DNA from 4 places in the Serratia sp. L9 genome. Region 1 is predicted to be linked to each of the others. Evidence: predicted binding sites of a transcription regulator. Region 1 holds the regulator's gene; each other region holds the start of a gene.
The links. Region 1 encodes CRP, which controls carbon source genes, mostly activating them, when cyclic AMP is high. Its sites were predicted from a motif close to ATGTGANNNNNNTCACAT; they were not measured.
Positions count from the first base shown of each region.

Region 2: the regulator CRP is predicted to act here: its motif matches at 1,680-1,697, upstream of srlA (PTS glucitol/sorbitol transporter subunit IIC).
Region 3: the regulator CRP is predicted to act here: its motif matches at 1,560-1,577, upstream of msrB (peptide-methionine (R)-S-oxide reductase MsrB).
Region 4: the regulator CRP is predicted to act here: its motif matches at 1,641-1,658, upstream of ACQ86O_RS23220 (CidA/LrgA family protein).

Region 1 is NZ_CP192591.1:1,542,187-1,545,771, reverse strand. Features, by position in the region: gene ACQ86O_RS07180 (LysR substrate-binding domain-containing protein) at 1-109, shown strand, start outside; gene ACQ86O_RS07175 (OsmC family protein) at 113-520, opposite strand; gene crp (cAMP-activated global transcriptional regulator CRP) at 902-1,534, shown strand; gene ACQ86O_RS07165 (YccS/YhfK family putative transporter) at 1,591-3,585, shown strand, end outside.
Region 2 is NZ_CP192591.1:2,605,505-2,609,089, reverse strand. Features, by position in the region: gene ACQ86O_RS12350 (GntR family transcriptional regulator) at 1-252, shown strand, start outside; gene fbaB (class I fructose-bisphosphate aldolase) at 482-1,531, shown strand; gene srlA (PTS glucitol/sorbitol transporter subunit IIC) at 1,786-2,334, shown strand; gene srlE (PTS glucitol/sorbitol transporter subunit IIB) at 2,350-3,330, shown strand; gene srlB (PTS glucitol/sorbitol transporter subunit IIA) at 3,349-3,585, shown strand, end outside.
Region 3 is NZ_CP192591.1:3,804,453-3,808,037, reverse strand. Features, by position in the region: gene ACQ86O_RS18200 (glycoside hydrolase family 18 protein) at 1-643, shown strand, start outside; gene ACQ86O_RS18195 (YeaC family protein) at 686-958, opposite strand; gene msrB (peptide-methionine (R)-S-oxide reductase MsrB) at 1,023-1,436, opposite strand; gene gapA (glyceraldehyde-3-phosphate dehydrogenase) at 1,784-2,779, shown strand; gene ACQ86O_RS18180 (D-hexose-6-phosphate mutarotase) at 2,860-3,585, shown strand, end outside.
Region 4 is NZ_CP192591.1:4,890,522-4,894,106, reverse strand. Features, by position in the region: gene cdd (cytidine deaminase) at 1-359, opposite strand, end outside; gene ACQ86O_RS23225 (CidB/LrgB family autolysis modulator) at 498-1,193, opposite strand; gene ACQ86O_RS23220 (CidA/LrgA family protein) at 1,190-1,597, opposite strand; partial or broken gene ACQ86O_RS23215 (MFS transporter) at 1,734-2,923, opposite strand; partial or broken gene metG (methionine--tRNA ligase) at 3,298-3,585, opposite strand, start outside.

The sequences.
Region 1 (3,585 bases):
GCCGCAGGCACAGTATTGCGTGTTGTATTCGCAGAAATCGCCACTGACCGTAACGGCGCGGCGATTTCTGGATTTATTGCGCCTTCATTGCCAGCGCTACGCCTGGTAAGGCTCAGGCTACTTCGCGGATTTCAAAGCTGTGGGTGATGTTGGCAGCTTTGCCCAGCATCAGCGAAACGGAGCAGTACTTCTCGGCAGAAAGGTCAACCGCGCGCTCTACAATCTTATAGGTCAGCCCTTTGCCGCTAACAATAAAATGCAGGTTGATATGGGTAAACAAACGAGGGGCTTCCTCACGACGCTCAGAGGTCAGCTTCACCTCGCAATCACGAACGTCGTTACGGCCTTTTTGCAAAATAGCCACCACATCGATGGCGCTGCAACCGCCTACGGACATCAACACCATCTCCATTGGGCTGGGTGCTTTATCACCAGCGTTTCCATCCATCAAAATCTGATGGCCAGACGCAGATTCACCCAAGAATGTCAGTCCTTCCACCCACTTAACTCTTGCCTGCATTTTGTACACTCCGGTTAATTTCTCAAAAACAGGGTACGCTTTCGTATAGAAACTGGCAACGGAACCTGACGCTAATCATGCTGAAGCGAGACAACACAAGACACCCGCCTCACTCTGTGCTACAAACAGAGCCGCAACAACTCTTTCCAGGTCACCGATTTCAGGGAAATGTCCAAGGAAAGGCCCCTATATTGGTATGTTAACAGAATGTAGCTTGCAGCACTTCGCGCAAGTTAATATGCTAGAGCACAAGCGTATTTCTATAACACGCCTCAAAACCTGTTGATAGCCACAACTAAAACCCCAGGCTATAAGCACGTTTTACAGGGAACTCTGACCCCTGTGATACAAGGCAGCGATAACAACAGAGGATAACAGCGAATGGTTCTCGGCAAACCGCAAACAGACCCGACTCTTGAATGGTTCCTGTCTCATTGTCATATCCACAAATATCCATCAAAGAGTACGCTGATTCACCAAGGTGAAAAGGCCGAAACGCTTTACTACATCGTGAAAGGCTCCGTTGCGGTGCTGATTAAAGATGAAGAAGGTAAAGAGATGATCCTGTCCTACCTTAACCAGGGGGATTTCATCGGCGAGCTTGGATTATTTGAAGAAGGCCAGGAACGTAGCGCCTGGGTAAGGGCAAAAACGGCCTGTGAAGTGGCTGAAATTTCCTACAAGAAATTCCGCCAGTTGATCCAGGTTAACCCGGATATTCTGATGCGCCTGTCCGCTCAGATGGCAAACCGCCTGCAAATTACCTCAGAGAAAGTGGGTAACCTCGCCTTCCTTGATGTTACCGGCCGCATCGCGCAAACCTTGCTGAACCTGGCAAAACAGCCTGATGCCATGACTCACCCAGATGGCATGCAGATCAAGATCACCCGCCAGGAAATTGGCCAGATCGTCGGTTGTTCACGTGAAACCGTTGGTCGTATTTTGAAGATGCTCGAAGATCAGAATCTGATTTCCGCTCACGGCAAAACCATTGTCGTGTACGGTACACGTTAATCCCTGAAGAAGCGGCGCATCAATGCGCCGTTTTTTTGCCTGCTGAATAGCAAACCATGTGGCGCCGCCTGATTTACCACCCGGAAGTCAACTATGCACTGCGCCAAACGCTGGTGCTGTGTTTACCGGTGGCTTTTGGCCTGCTGATTGGTAACCTGCAATTGGGCATGATGTTCTCGCTGGTTCCCGCCTGCTGTAATATCGCCGGGCTGGATACGCCTCATAAACGCTTTTTCAAACGCCTGATGGTTGGCGGTTCGCTATTCGCCATCAGCAGCATTTTGCTGCAACAGGCTCTGCTTTGGCACCTCCCACTCCCCTTACTGATGCTGGTTATGGCGCTGCTGCTTGGTGTCAGTGGTGAAATTAGCCCACTGCATGCCCGCCTGCTGCCTGCAGCACTGGTTGCCGCCATCTTCTCTCTCAGCATGGCCGGTACCGTCCCGATATGGCATGCCCCCTTGCTGTATGCCGTAGGCACCGCCTGGTACGGGCTGTTTACCTGGTTCTGGTTCAAATTGTGGAAAGAGCAGCCGATGCGCGAATCCCTGAACCAGCTCTATCGGCAGCTAGCCGACTATTTTGAAGCCAAATACTCGCTGCTGACTCAACACACCGATCCAGAAACTGCTCTGCCACCGCTGCTGCAACGCCAGCAGAAAGTGATGGACCTGATTAGCCTGCTGTATCAGCAGCTCAACTTTCTGCCCCATACCAATAATCTGGAGCAAAAACGCCTGCGCCGCACTTTCCAGGTAGCGCTCGATCTGCAGGAGCACATTACCGTCAGCCTGCATCTGCCGGAAGAAGTGCAAAAGCTGGTTGAGCAGAGCCAGGCCGAAGCAATTATCCGCCGTAACGCCCAGGTGATCGCGGCACGCCTGCGCATAGTGGCCGACGATATTCTCTATCATCGGCACTCTGCCCGTTTCAGCATGAAGAACGAGCTGGCCGCGCTGGAGAAAGTGGCCGCTCAGCATGCCGATAATCCGGTTGGTCAGTTCTGTTATTATCACTTCAGCCGCATAGCGCGCCTGCTGCGCACCCAGCACCCGCTGTATCGCCGCAACCTGATGGCCAACCAGACACGCCTGCCGTTCTGGCCTGCGGTAGCCAGCTACCTGTCGTTTAAATCCAACGCCCTGCGTAATGCGGCCCGGCTAGGGGTGATCTTGGCGGTAGGCAGCAGCCTGGGCATGATTTTCAACCTGCCGAAACCCTATTGGATCTTACTGACCATCATGCTGGTCAGCCAGAACGGCTATAACGCCACACGGGTAAGGATCCAGCACCGTGCGCTCGGTACGCTGGCCGGGCTGGTGATTGCCGCCGGGCTGTTACAACTGCAACTGCCAGAGAATGTAACGCTGAGCATCATGCTGGCAATGACTCTGGCGGCCTATCTGATCTTGCGTAAGAACTACGGGTTGGCGGTAATGGGGTTCACCGTTACGGCGGTCTACACGTTGCAAATATTGGCACTCGACGGCAGCCATTTCCTGATCCCCCGGCTGATCGACACCCTTATTGGTTGCGTGCTGGTGTTTGGCGGCACCATCTGGCTATGGCCCCAGTGGCAGAGTGGCCAACTGCGTAAAAACGCCCATCAGGCGCTGGAGCAAGAACAGACGGCATTGCGTTTGCTGCTCAAAGAACAGGAACCGGACGCCACCCAGTTGGCCTATGCGCGTATGCAGGTCAATCAGGCGCACAATGCGCTGTTTACCTCGCTCAATCAGGCGATGCAGGAACCGGGGTTTGAATCGGACTATCTGGCAGATATGCGGCTGTGGATCACGCATAACCAGTTTATTGTCGAACACCTGAATGCAATGACCATTTTGGCCCGCGAGCACTATATGCTGACGCCGAAACTGGCGCAGGAGTATCTGCAAAGTTCTGAAATTGCACTGCAAAGTTGCCAGCAGCGGCTGGAATATGATGGCCCGAGCACCAACAACAGCATTATGCGTTTACCGGATCTGCACCCGGATATGCCAGTCACCGAAATGGAGCGCCACCTGCGGCGTATTCTTTCGCACCTGAGCGTG
Region 2 (3,585 bases), 1.1 Mb from region 1:
ATAGCCAACTGCGATCTGGCCTGGGAAACCATCGAAACCATCAAGGCCACTATGGATCGGGTGCGTTTCCTCAGCCTGAGCGAGGTCTCGCCGCCGGAGAATCTGATCCAGCAGCATTACCGTATTTTTGAGGCATTGAAAGCCCAGGATCCAGACGCCGCCGAGCTTGCCATTCATGAGCATCTGCAGGAGATGATCTATTCGATCACCCCGATTGCCCTGCAAAATACCGACTGGTTTGAGGCTGAATAAACCGCTCCCCTGGCCCCTCTCCAGCAAGGAAAGGGGTTACCCTGCAGCGTATTAAAGCGATTACACTCCCGCTTTTGGCCTTCCAAATGGCATTTCTTCTCAATCGCATCTATTGTCTCTTCGCAATACAAACATTTCATTAGTATCTTTCTAACAGCTTCAATCACCGCTTTTTGACTACGACGGAGCCCGATCGCGACGTAGGAAGAAGCTTTAACGGGAGTTAATCATGACTGATATTGCACAATTGTTAGGTAAGGAAGCGGAAGACCTGTTGCAACATCGCTGTACCACTATCCCTGCTGAAACTCTTTATCTGCCCGGTGCCGACTTCGTTGACCGGATTATGATCGATAACAACCGCCCAAACAGCGTCCTGCGATCAATGCAAACCCTGCTCAATCATGGCCGCCTGGCGGGTACGGGTTATCTGTCGATCCTGCCGGTCGATCAGGGCGTTGAGCACTCGGCTGGAGCGTCATTTGCTGCCAACCCGCTCTATTTTGATCCGAAGAATATCGTGGAACTGGCGATTGAGGCCGGTTGCAACTGCGTGGCTTCAACCTATGGCGTATTGGCCTCGGTCTCTCGCCGCTACGCGCATAAAATCCCGTTCTTGGTCAAACTGAACCACAACGAAACCCTGAGTTACCCAACGCAGTATGACCAAACCCTGTATGCCAGCGTCGAGCAGGCATTCAACCTGGGGGCCGTGGCGGTGGGGGCAACCATTTACTTCGGTTCCGAGCAGTCACGCCGCCAGATTGAAGAGATCTCCATTGCCTTTGAGCGTGCTCATGAATTGGGGATGGTAACGGTACTCTGGGCCTACCTGCGCAATCCGGCGTTCAATAAAGACGGCGTTGATTATCACTCCAGCGCCGACCTTACCGGCCAGGCCAACCACATCGCAGCCACTATCGGTGCCGATATCGTCAAGCAGAAAATGGCCGAGAACAACGGCGGCTACCGCGCGGTTAAATTTGGTTATACCGACGATCGGGTGTACAGCAAACTGACCACCGATCACCCAATCGATCTGGTGCGTTACCAACTGGCCAACTGCTATATGGGCCGCGCTGGCTTGATCAACTCTGGCGGTGCCGCCGGTGAAAACGATCTACAGGAATCGGTGCGTACCGCAGTGATCAACAAGCGGGCCGGTGGTATGGGCCTGATCCTGGGGCGCAAAGCGTTCAAGAAATCGATGAAAGAAGGTATTGCGCTAATCAATGCCGTGCAGGATACCTATCTCGATAAAAGTGTCACTATCGCTTAATCGCCATTTATCAATAAGTTAATACCAAGGCTCAGCACTGCTGGGCCTTTTTTATTTCTTTCTCCTCCCTTCTTTTTCTGCCAAACCTGTGTTAATTCTTGTTTTTCTTTCGATTTAATCTTTCACAATAAAATATTTAACTTTCAAAATGTGATCCATTTAAAACAAAAACGTCCATAAAGTGATTACTGTAAGACCCATGGCGATAGGGCTGTCCTCGCTCCAAGCCATAGCATCCATCACAGGAGAAAATAATGATTGAGCTAATAACCCACGGAGCCGAATGGTTTATCGGCCTGTTCCAGAAAGGCGGTGAGGTGTTCGTTGGCATGGTAACCGGCATTTTACCTTTGTTGATCAGCCTGTTAGTTATCATGAACGCGTTGATCAAGTTTGTTGGCCAGGAACGTATCGAACGTTTGGCACAGCGCTGTGCCGGTAATCCTGTTTCACGGTATCTGCTGCTCCCGTTGATCGGCACCTTTGTGTTTTGTAATCCGATGACGTTAAGCCTCGGGCGCTTTATGCCAGAGAAATACAAACCCAGTTATTACGCCGCAGCCTCCTACAGTTGCCATTCCATGAACGGGCTGTTTCCGCATATCAACCCCGGTGAGCTCTTTGTCTACCTTGGCATCGCCAGCGGGCTGACCACGCTCGGCCTGCCGTTGGCCCCGCTGGCTGTGAGTTATTTCCTGGTGGGGCTGTTTACCAACTTCTTCCGCGGCTGGATAACCGATCTCACGACCAGTGTGTTCGAACGCAAGATGGGCATCCAACTGGATCGCCAGGTTCAACTTTAATTTGTGGAGTGCAGCATGAGTGCTTATATCCGGATTGAGAAAGGTGCCAGCGGCTGGGGTGGCCCACTGCAATTACCCATTGAGCCTGGCAAGAAGATTGTCTATATCACCGCAGGCACCCGCCCGGCGATCGTCGACAAACTCAGCGAACTGACCGGCTGGCCTGCCGTAGACGGTTTTAAAGAAGGTGAACCACCGGCCGAAGAGATTGGTATGGCGGTTATCGACTGTGGCGGCACACTGCGCTGCGGTATTTACCCAAAACGCCGCATCCCTACCATTAACATCCACGCCACCGGCAAGTCTGGCCCGCTGGCACAGTTTATTGTGGAAGATATTTACGTTTCCGGCGTGCGGGAGAACAACATCAGCCTGGTTGCAGGCCCGCTCCCGCCCCCAGCCGCCGGGCAACAGGCGCAGCCAAAGGTTCGCGATTACGACACCAGCAAGAAAATTACCGAGCAGAGCGATGGTCTGCTGGCCAAGGTCGGGATGGGCATGGGTTCGGTGGTGGCAGTGTTCTTCCAAGCCGGGCGCGACACCATCGACACCGTACTGAAAACCATCCTGCCATTTATGGCCTTCGTTTCGGCGCTGATCGGCATCATTATGGCTTCCGGTTTGGGCGACTTTATCGCCCACGGTCTGACACCACTGGCCAGCAGCCCGATTGGCTTGGTCACGCTGGCGTTGATCTGCTCCTTCCCGTTGCTTTCGCCCTTCCTCGGCCCGGGCGCCGTTATCGCTCAGGTGATTGGCGTATTGGTCGGTGTGCAGATTGGCCTGGGCCATATCCCTCCTCAGTTGGCCTTGCCTGCCCTGTTCGCCATTAACGCTCAAGCCGCCTGTGACTTTATCCCGGTAGGCCTTTCTTTGGCTGAAGCCAAACAGGACACGGTGCGGGTTGGCGTCCCTTCAGTGTTGGTGGGGCGTTTTCTCACCGGTGCGCCGACGGTCCTGATCGCCTGGGCAGCCTCTGCTTTTATTTATCAATAAATTGACCAAGGGGAAACCATGAACACCATTTTCAAGACCACCATTACCCATATCGGCGGTTGCGCCCGTGAGGCACTGCTGGACGATATGCTGATCACCTTCCGTGAAGGGGCACCCGCAGATATTGAGGAATTTTGTTTTATCCACCAGCACGGCAATACCGCCGGTGAGTTGCAAGTAGGCGGCGTGATGGAACTTGGTGAAAACCGCTACCCCATTACCGCCGTCGGCGACGTTGCCACCCTGAACCTGCGC
Region 3 (3,585 bases), 2.3 Mb from region 1:
GAAAGCTATCGCGCCCTATCTGGATTACATCAACCTGATGACCTACGACATGGCGTATGGCACCCAGTATTTCAACTCCAACCTTTATGATTCAAACAAATGGCCCACGGTGGCCGCTGCCGACAGATACAGCGCTGACTATGTCGTGGACAACTATCTGGCCGCCGGGTTGAAACCTGCCCAGCTTAATCTGGGCATTGGCTTCTATGGTCGGGTTCCAAAGCGTGCAACCGAGCCAGGCATTGACTGGGATCTGCCCGATGCCGCCAAACACCCTGTCACCCAGCCCTATTTCACCGAACGCGAGAAAAACATCTTCAAATCGCTGGGCGTGGATTTGGATAAAGACAGCTACGTCAAATACAACGATATCGTTAACAATATGCTCAACGACCCACAGCGGCGTTTTAGCGCCCATTGGGATAACGAAGCCAAAGTGCCCTACCTGATGATCGATTCCGGTGAAGGGAAGCCGCTGTTTGCCATTAGCTATGAGAACCCACGCTCGGTGGCGATCAAGGCGGAATATATCAAGAGCAAAGGATTGGGCGGAGCCATGTTCTGGGAGTATGGTGCCGACGATAATAACCGCCTGGCCCATCAGTTGGCCGAAACGCTAGGTATCAACCCACTGAAAAAATAACGCCATCAGGGCGATGCCGGCATCGCCCTGTTATCCTGGGCTTTATTGCGGCTTCAGTTTGACCAGGGGCTCGGCAACAAATTGTTGCTTTAGCTCCTGCTTGCTTTTCATCACGATTTGCCCGTCAGTGCCAATGCTCATATGTTGTGGGTCAACATTGTTCATCGACTGCCAGAGCATCACCGCCTGCAGGCTATGTTCCTTCTGTTCAGGCGTCAGGGCGATGCCGTCCGGCCACTTGCCCAGCTCAACGGCTTGCACCAGCCGCTGATAGATTTCCGGCGTCATGGCCGCAATCAGATCTTTTACTTCCATCAGAGCGTTTCCTCACTCACGGATGAATAATTAGCTGAATCGATTTTGTTGATCTATTTACTACTTAACCTGCCGTTTGCTCACCGCTCTGATCATCAGTGAAACTCAGCGATGCCGAATTGACACAAAAACGTTCTCCGGTGGGTTGCGGGCCATCGGGGAACACATGCCCCAAATGTGCATCACAGTGACCACAACGGATCTCGACACGATGCATATTATGTGAGTTATCATCAAGATAACGGATTGCTTCATCAGAAACCGGTTGATAGAAGCTTGGCCAGCCACAGCCGGAATCATACTTGCTGTCAGAGTAAAACAGCGGTGAATTACAGCATAAGCAATGGTACACACCCTCGCGCTTATTGTGCAGCAATTTACCCGAATAAGGCGCCTCGGTGCCACGTTCCTGTGTCACATAACGTTGGATTTCATTCAGTTCCGTGACCGATGAATTGGAGGTTGTCTCTTTAGCCATTAGTGCGATCCTCGGAATAGGGATAATGTCAACGAAAACAATGAGTAATAATAACAAAAAATTAACAACGCTGCAGGCATTTTTGGCCTAAACTGTACCGCATAAAGGTCACCTCGTGGTTATATGTGATCTTGATCACGTATCTTGCACATACGGACTTTATACTTGGCGGTTTGCCCCCATATCAATCGGAGGCCAAACGTAAATGGAATGTGTAAATAACGTGCAAAACAGGCCCTCTGGTTTGACTTGCCGCAAGAATTGACACGATTCCGCTTGACGCCTGGTAAGGTTTTTGTAATTTTACAACTAACCTTTTATTCACTAACAAATAGCTGGTGGAATATATGACTATCAAAGTAGGTATCAACGGTTTTGGCCGTATCGGTCGCATTGTTTTCCGTGCTGCTCAGGAACGTTCTGACATCGAAATCGTTGCAATCAACGATCTGTTAGACGCTGATTACATGGCTTACATGCTGAAGTACGACTCTACCCATGGCCGTTTCAACGGTACTGTCGAAGTTAAAGACGGCCATCTGGTTGTTAACGGTAAAACCATCCGTTGTACCTCAGAAAGAGATCCGGCTAACCTGAAATGGAACGAAGTCAACGTTGACGTCGTTGCTGAAGCGACTGGCCTGTTCCTGACTGACGAAACTGCACGTAAACACATCGCTGCAGGTGCTAAGAAAGTTGTTCTGACTGGCCCGTCCAAAGATGACACCCCAATGTTCGTTATGGGTGTTAACCATAAGTCGTATGCTGGCCAGGAAATCGTTTCCAACGCTTCTTGTACCACCAACTGCCTGGCACCGCTGGCTAAAGTTATCAACGACAAGTTTGGTATCGTTGAAGCTCTGATGACCACTGTACACGCGACTACCGCAACTCAGAAAACCGTTGATGGCCCGTCTCACAAAGACTGGCGCGGCGGCCGCGGCGCATCCCAGAACATCATCCCTTCTTCTACCGGTGCTGCTAAAGCAGTGGGTAAAGTCATCCCAGAACTGAACGGTAAACTGACCGGCATGGCGTTCCGCGTTCCTACTCCGAACGTGTCTGTAGTTGACCTGACTGCTCGTCTGGCAAAACCAGCGTCTTACAAAGAAATCTGTGCTGCTCTGAAAGCCGCTTCTGAAGGCGAGCTGAAAGGCGTGCTGGGCTACACCGAAGACGAAGTTGTCTCTACCGATTTCAACGGTGAGAAACTGACTTCAGTATTCGATGCTAAAGCCGGTATTGCTCTGAGCGACACTTTTGTGAAACTGGTTTCCTGGTACGACAACGAAACAGGTTACTCAAACAAAGTACTGGACCTGATCGCACACATCTCCAAGTAATGGCATGATGCGTAGTTGATTTAAGAGGGCGACATTCATTGTCGCCCTCTTTGTTTTTGCGGCGAAAAGAAGGCAACAACATGAACGAAAAAATCTTCACCCTACCCGTTACCGAACAAATCACTCCGTTTATCAGCCAGCGTCAACTGGACGAACTGCCTGTTGTGGTGGTATCTCATCCCAAAGTCCGTGCAGCCATTACGTTGCAAGGTGCCCATCTTTTGGCCTGGCAACCGAGCGGCGATAGCCCTGTGATTTGGCTGAGTAATAACACGCCATTCAAAGAAGGTGTGGCGATCCGTGGTGGCGTACCGATTTGTTGGCCTTGGTTTGGCCCGGTTGGTAGCCCATCTCACGGTTTTGCCCGCAATCAATCCTGGCTGCTGACCGCCCACGACGAAGATGAAAACGGCGTGATACTGACCTTTACACTGAAGGATAACGAGCAGACCCGCAAACTGTGGCCACATGCTTTTACCCTGATTGCCCGTTTCAAACTGGGCGAAGAGTGTGAGATTGAACTGGAATCGCACGGTGATTACCAGGCAACAGCCGCCTTGCATACCTACTTCCAGATTGGGGATATCGGCCAAGTTAAAGTCGCCGGTTTGGGTGAGCACTTTATCGATAAAGTCGCAAAAGGCGTGGAGGCGCACCAGGTTGGCGAGCTGGAGTTTACCGGGCAGACCGACCGTGTTTATACCCAAGCGACAGCCTGCAGCCTGATCAAAGACCCAGTACTGCAACGCACCATCGAAGTTAACCACCAGCATATGAGCGACGTGATCGCCTGGAACCCAGGTGTC
Region 4 (3,585 bases), 2.4 Mb from region 1:
ACCAACCCGGCCTCATCCCGCAGCCAGGCGTGGGTAACGGCACATTGTTCGGCATGCACGGTCTGCTGCAATGGCGCACCGCTGAATTCCATATTGGCACCAAAGTACAGATTGCCACTGATACCACGGGCTACGGCCCCAACATGAAAATGCGAAATCGGTGTTAACGAGCAGGCGGCAGCCAAGGGGAGCAGAGCAAATGCCAGAGCATCATCATCTAAACCACAGTGTTGCTTGATTGCTTCCACCTGATCGGCCTTGAACATAGCCTGGAAGCCAGGCGCATCAAGATAAGGCAGCAGGGCCGATTGCAAGGCTGATGGCAGTTCGCTGTAGGCAGTGTGAAAGCGCGAGTGCATAAGTAAATTTCTCTACAAGTTAACGGGATGACATTCTAGGCAACCTGCTGACAATAAATTGTGATTTACATCTATTTATTGATGAAATTTATGCAATGGAATTTATAAATTCGAGATGTTTAGCAGTATTTGACGGGGCTAGCCAAACAATCTCAGCATTATCGGGAACAGGAACGGCGCAATCAGCGACGTAATGATCCCGCAGATAACCAGAGCCAATGAGCTGAATGCCCCTTCCTGATAGTCCATTTCTGCACTGCGGGCAGTGCCTAATGCGTGTGAGGCTGTGCCCATTGCCAGGCCGCGTGCGGATTTGGTGGTGATCTTCAACAGGCTAAGCAGGCTCTGCCCAAAAACCGCGCCCAAAATACCGACAAAAATCACGCAGACGGCACTGATTGCCGGAATGCCACCGATCGATTCGGCTACCGCCATAGCTATCGGTGTGGTGACCGATTTCGGCATGATCGAGGCGGCGATATCCGGCTTGGCCCCCATCAGCAGAGCAATGACTCCACCGCTGATCATCGCGGTCATGCTGCCGACAAAGCAGATGGCGATGATAGATTTCCAGCGTGCGCGGATCTGGTGAAGCTGTTCATACAACGGAAAGGCCAGGGCGACAACCGCTGGTTGCAACAGGTCATTAAGGATTTTGCTGCCCTGAAAATAGCGCTCGTATGGGATGCCCGTCAGCAATAAAAAGGGAATAATCACCGCCATCGACACCAGTAAGGGGTTCAGCAACGGCATTTTCAGCCATTGCGCCAATTTGCGTGCGGCAAAGAAAACCAGCAGCGTCAGCGGCAGAGACCACCAGATATTGTGGATCATTTCTCTTCCCCGGGGTTGTTGGCTTTGCCGATAATCTGGCGCTCACGGTGGAAGTAGTGTGAAGTATAGCCGACCACGACAAACACCAGCAGCGTACTGAGCAGGCAAGACACCACCAGTGGGGCCAGATCCTCAACAATCTGGTCGTAATACTTCATCACGCCGACACCGATTGGCACAAACAGCAGCACCATATAGCGGATGAGCAGATGGCACCCGGGTTTGACCCATTTGGCAGGCAGGATTTGTGAAGAGAGCAGGGCAAACAGGATCAACATGCCGATGATGCTGCCGGGGATAGTGACCGGCAGCAGCGCTGCAATGGCGTTACCGGCAAACAGACTCAGGTAGATCAGTACTATTGCCCTGAGGTATTTCCAGCTCTGTGTGAATACGTTGCCCATAACCCTTTCCCATTTAATTTGACGCATTCATCATACAATTAAAATGTGAGCTATGCCACAAAACGCATCATGAATATCGTTGCGAGTTTATTGTCTGGCAGCCAACAGCGCGGCAACTCAAGTTAGAAGATAGCGCCTATTCAGCGCTGTTGAACCTGGTAACCGGTTGTTGCTCGGCCAACCGATGGCCGAGGAAGAAAAACAGCAGGCTGAACAGCGCCGCCGCGATCAGTACCAGGAACATTACCGGTGGCGGTGCATAGCTCAGCAGGAAACCACACATAACCGGGTTGATGGCTCCCCCAGATTACTGAGACTTTGTACCCCGTAATAGCTGCCTTTCAGGTGCGGCGGGGCGATAAAGTCGATAAACATATATTCAACCGGAATGACGATGATTTCGCCAAGGGTGAAAATAGCCATCGCCGCCATCCATAATGCGATGGACTGCCCGGCCAGCATAAAGCCAATCAGCCCCAGCACAAAGAACAGGGTGCCCAGCATCAGCCAACGGATCATGTTGTCCTGGCGCATGCCGCGGCTCAACAGATATTGCAGGGCGATAACGATGCTGGCGTTGACGATCATCACCACCCCGATCACTTTGTAAGCGAATTCGGCGTTGGCAACGGTGATCAGGTACTGCGAAAGATAGCCGGTAAACTGGCCAAAAACCACTGCGCCCAGGGTACTGCCAACGGTGAAATAAATCAGCCGCCGATCGCTACGCAAAACGGTGACCGTCTGGCGGAAGTTGAGTACCGCCGCCGTAGTTGCATTGGCTTCAGCTAGCGGTGGCGGCTGTTGACCACGCAGGCGGAAATTGAGGACGATCACCGTCAGTAACGCTAACCCCCGGAGAGGTAAAACGGCAGCAATGGGCTGTAACCCGCCACCATAACCCCCAGCGACGACCCTACCGCCCAGCCGACGTTAACCAGCGTGTAGTTCATCGAGAAGGCTTTAATGCGTTGCGCCACCGGTAGCCAACTGGCAAAACAGGCCTTGATGGCGATGTTGAGCACCGCGTAGGCGGTATGCAGAATGGCCAGCACCACAATAATCCCCGCCGGGCGCGGTATCCACGGGATAACAAAAAGCTTAATGCAAATAGCAGGATAGACAGCAGGATCAGGGGTTTTTATTAAAACGGTCGACCAGATAGCCACCATAAAAGCTGCTGATAATGCCGAGAGTCAGGCTGATACCAAGGATGATCCCCACGCTTTTGGGCAGCAGATGGAAGTGCTCGGTCAGGTAAATGGTGATAAAGGGTAACGTAACGCCGCGGCCGATTGTCAGCACCAACGAACTTGCCAGCAACATATTAATCTGTGGGGGAATCCCTTCATAACCTAACCTGTTTATGCATACAGCTCTCTAGTCAGTATTGATACATTAGCTGAATTCGCTGCGCAGGGAAGGGGTAAAGCAAATTATTTCAATAGTAATAACGATTTGTCTGGATGCGTTGCGCAGGTTTTGCTTGAAGGCAGGATCAAATGGCAGCTTTGGCGCTGGCTTGGGTCAATCAGGAACACAACGCCCCGCTTGCTGGCGTGGCAGGGTTTTTGCCTGATTCGTTTCTGGCACGAAGAGTGTTGCGAAATTGGCCGGTGATTTTATGGCCTTGGCAGAGTTGCACTTTCCCCACACCCTCGGCGAGAGGGTGTGGGGACTTACGCCCGATGAATAAAACCTTACTTAACCTGCATGCCAGGCTGTGCACCGCTGTCTGGGCTCAACAAGAAAATCTCTTTCCCGCCAGGGCCAGCCGCCATCACCATGCCTTCGGAAACGCCAAAGCGCATTTTACGCGGCGCCAGGTTGGCCACCATGATGGTCAAACGCCCTGCCAGCAACGAAGGGTCCGGGTAAGCGGAGCGAATACCAGAGAAAATCTGACGGGATTCACCACCCAGGTCCAATTGCAGCTTCAGCAGCTTGTCGGAACCTTCCACAAACTCGGCGCTTTTGATCAGCGCGAT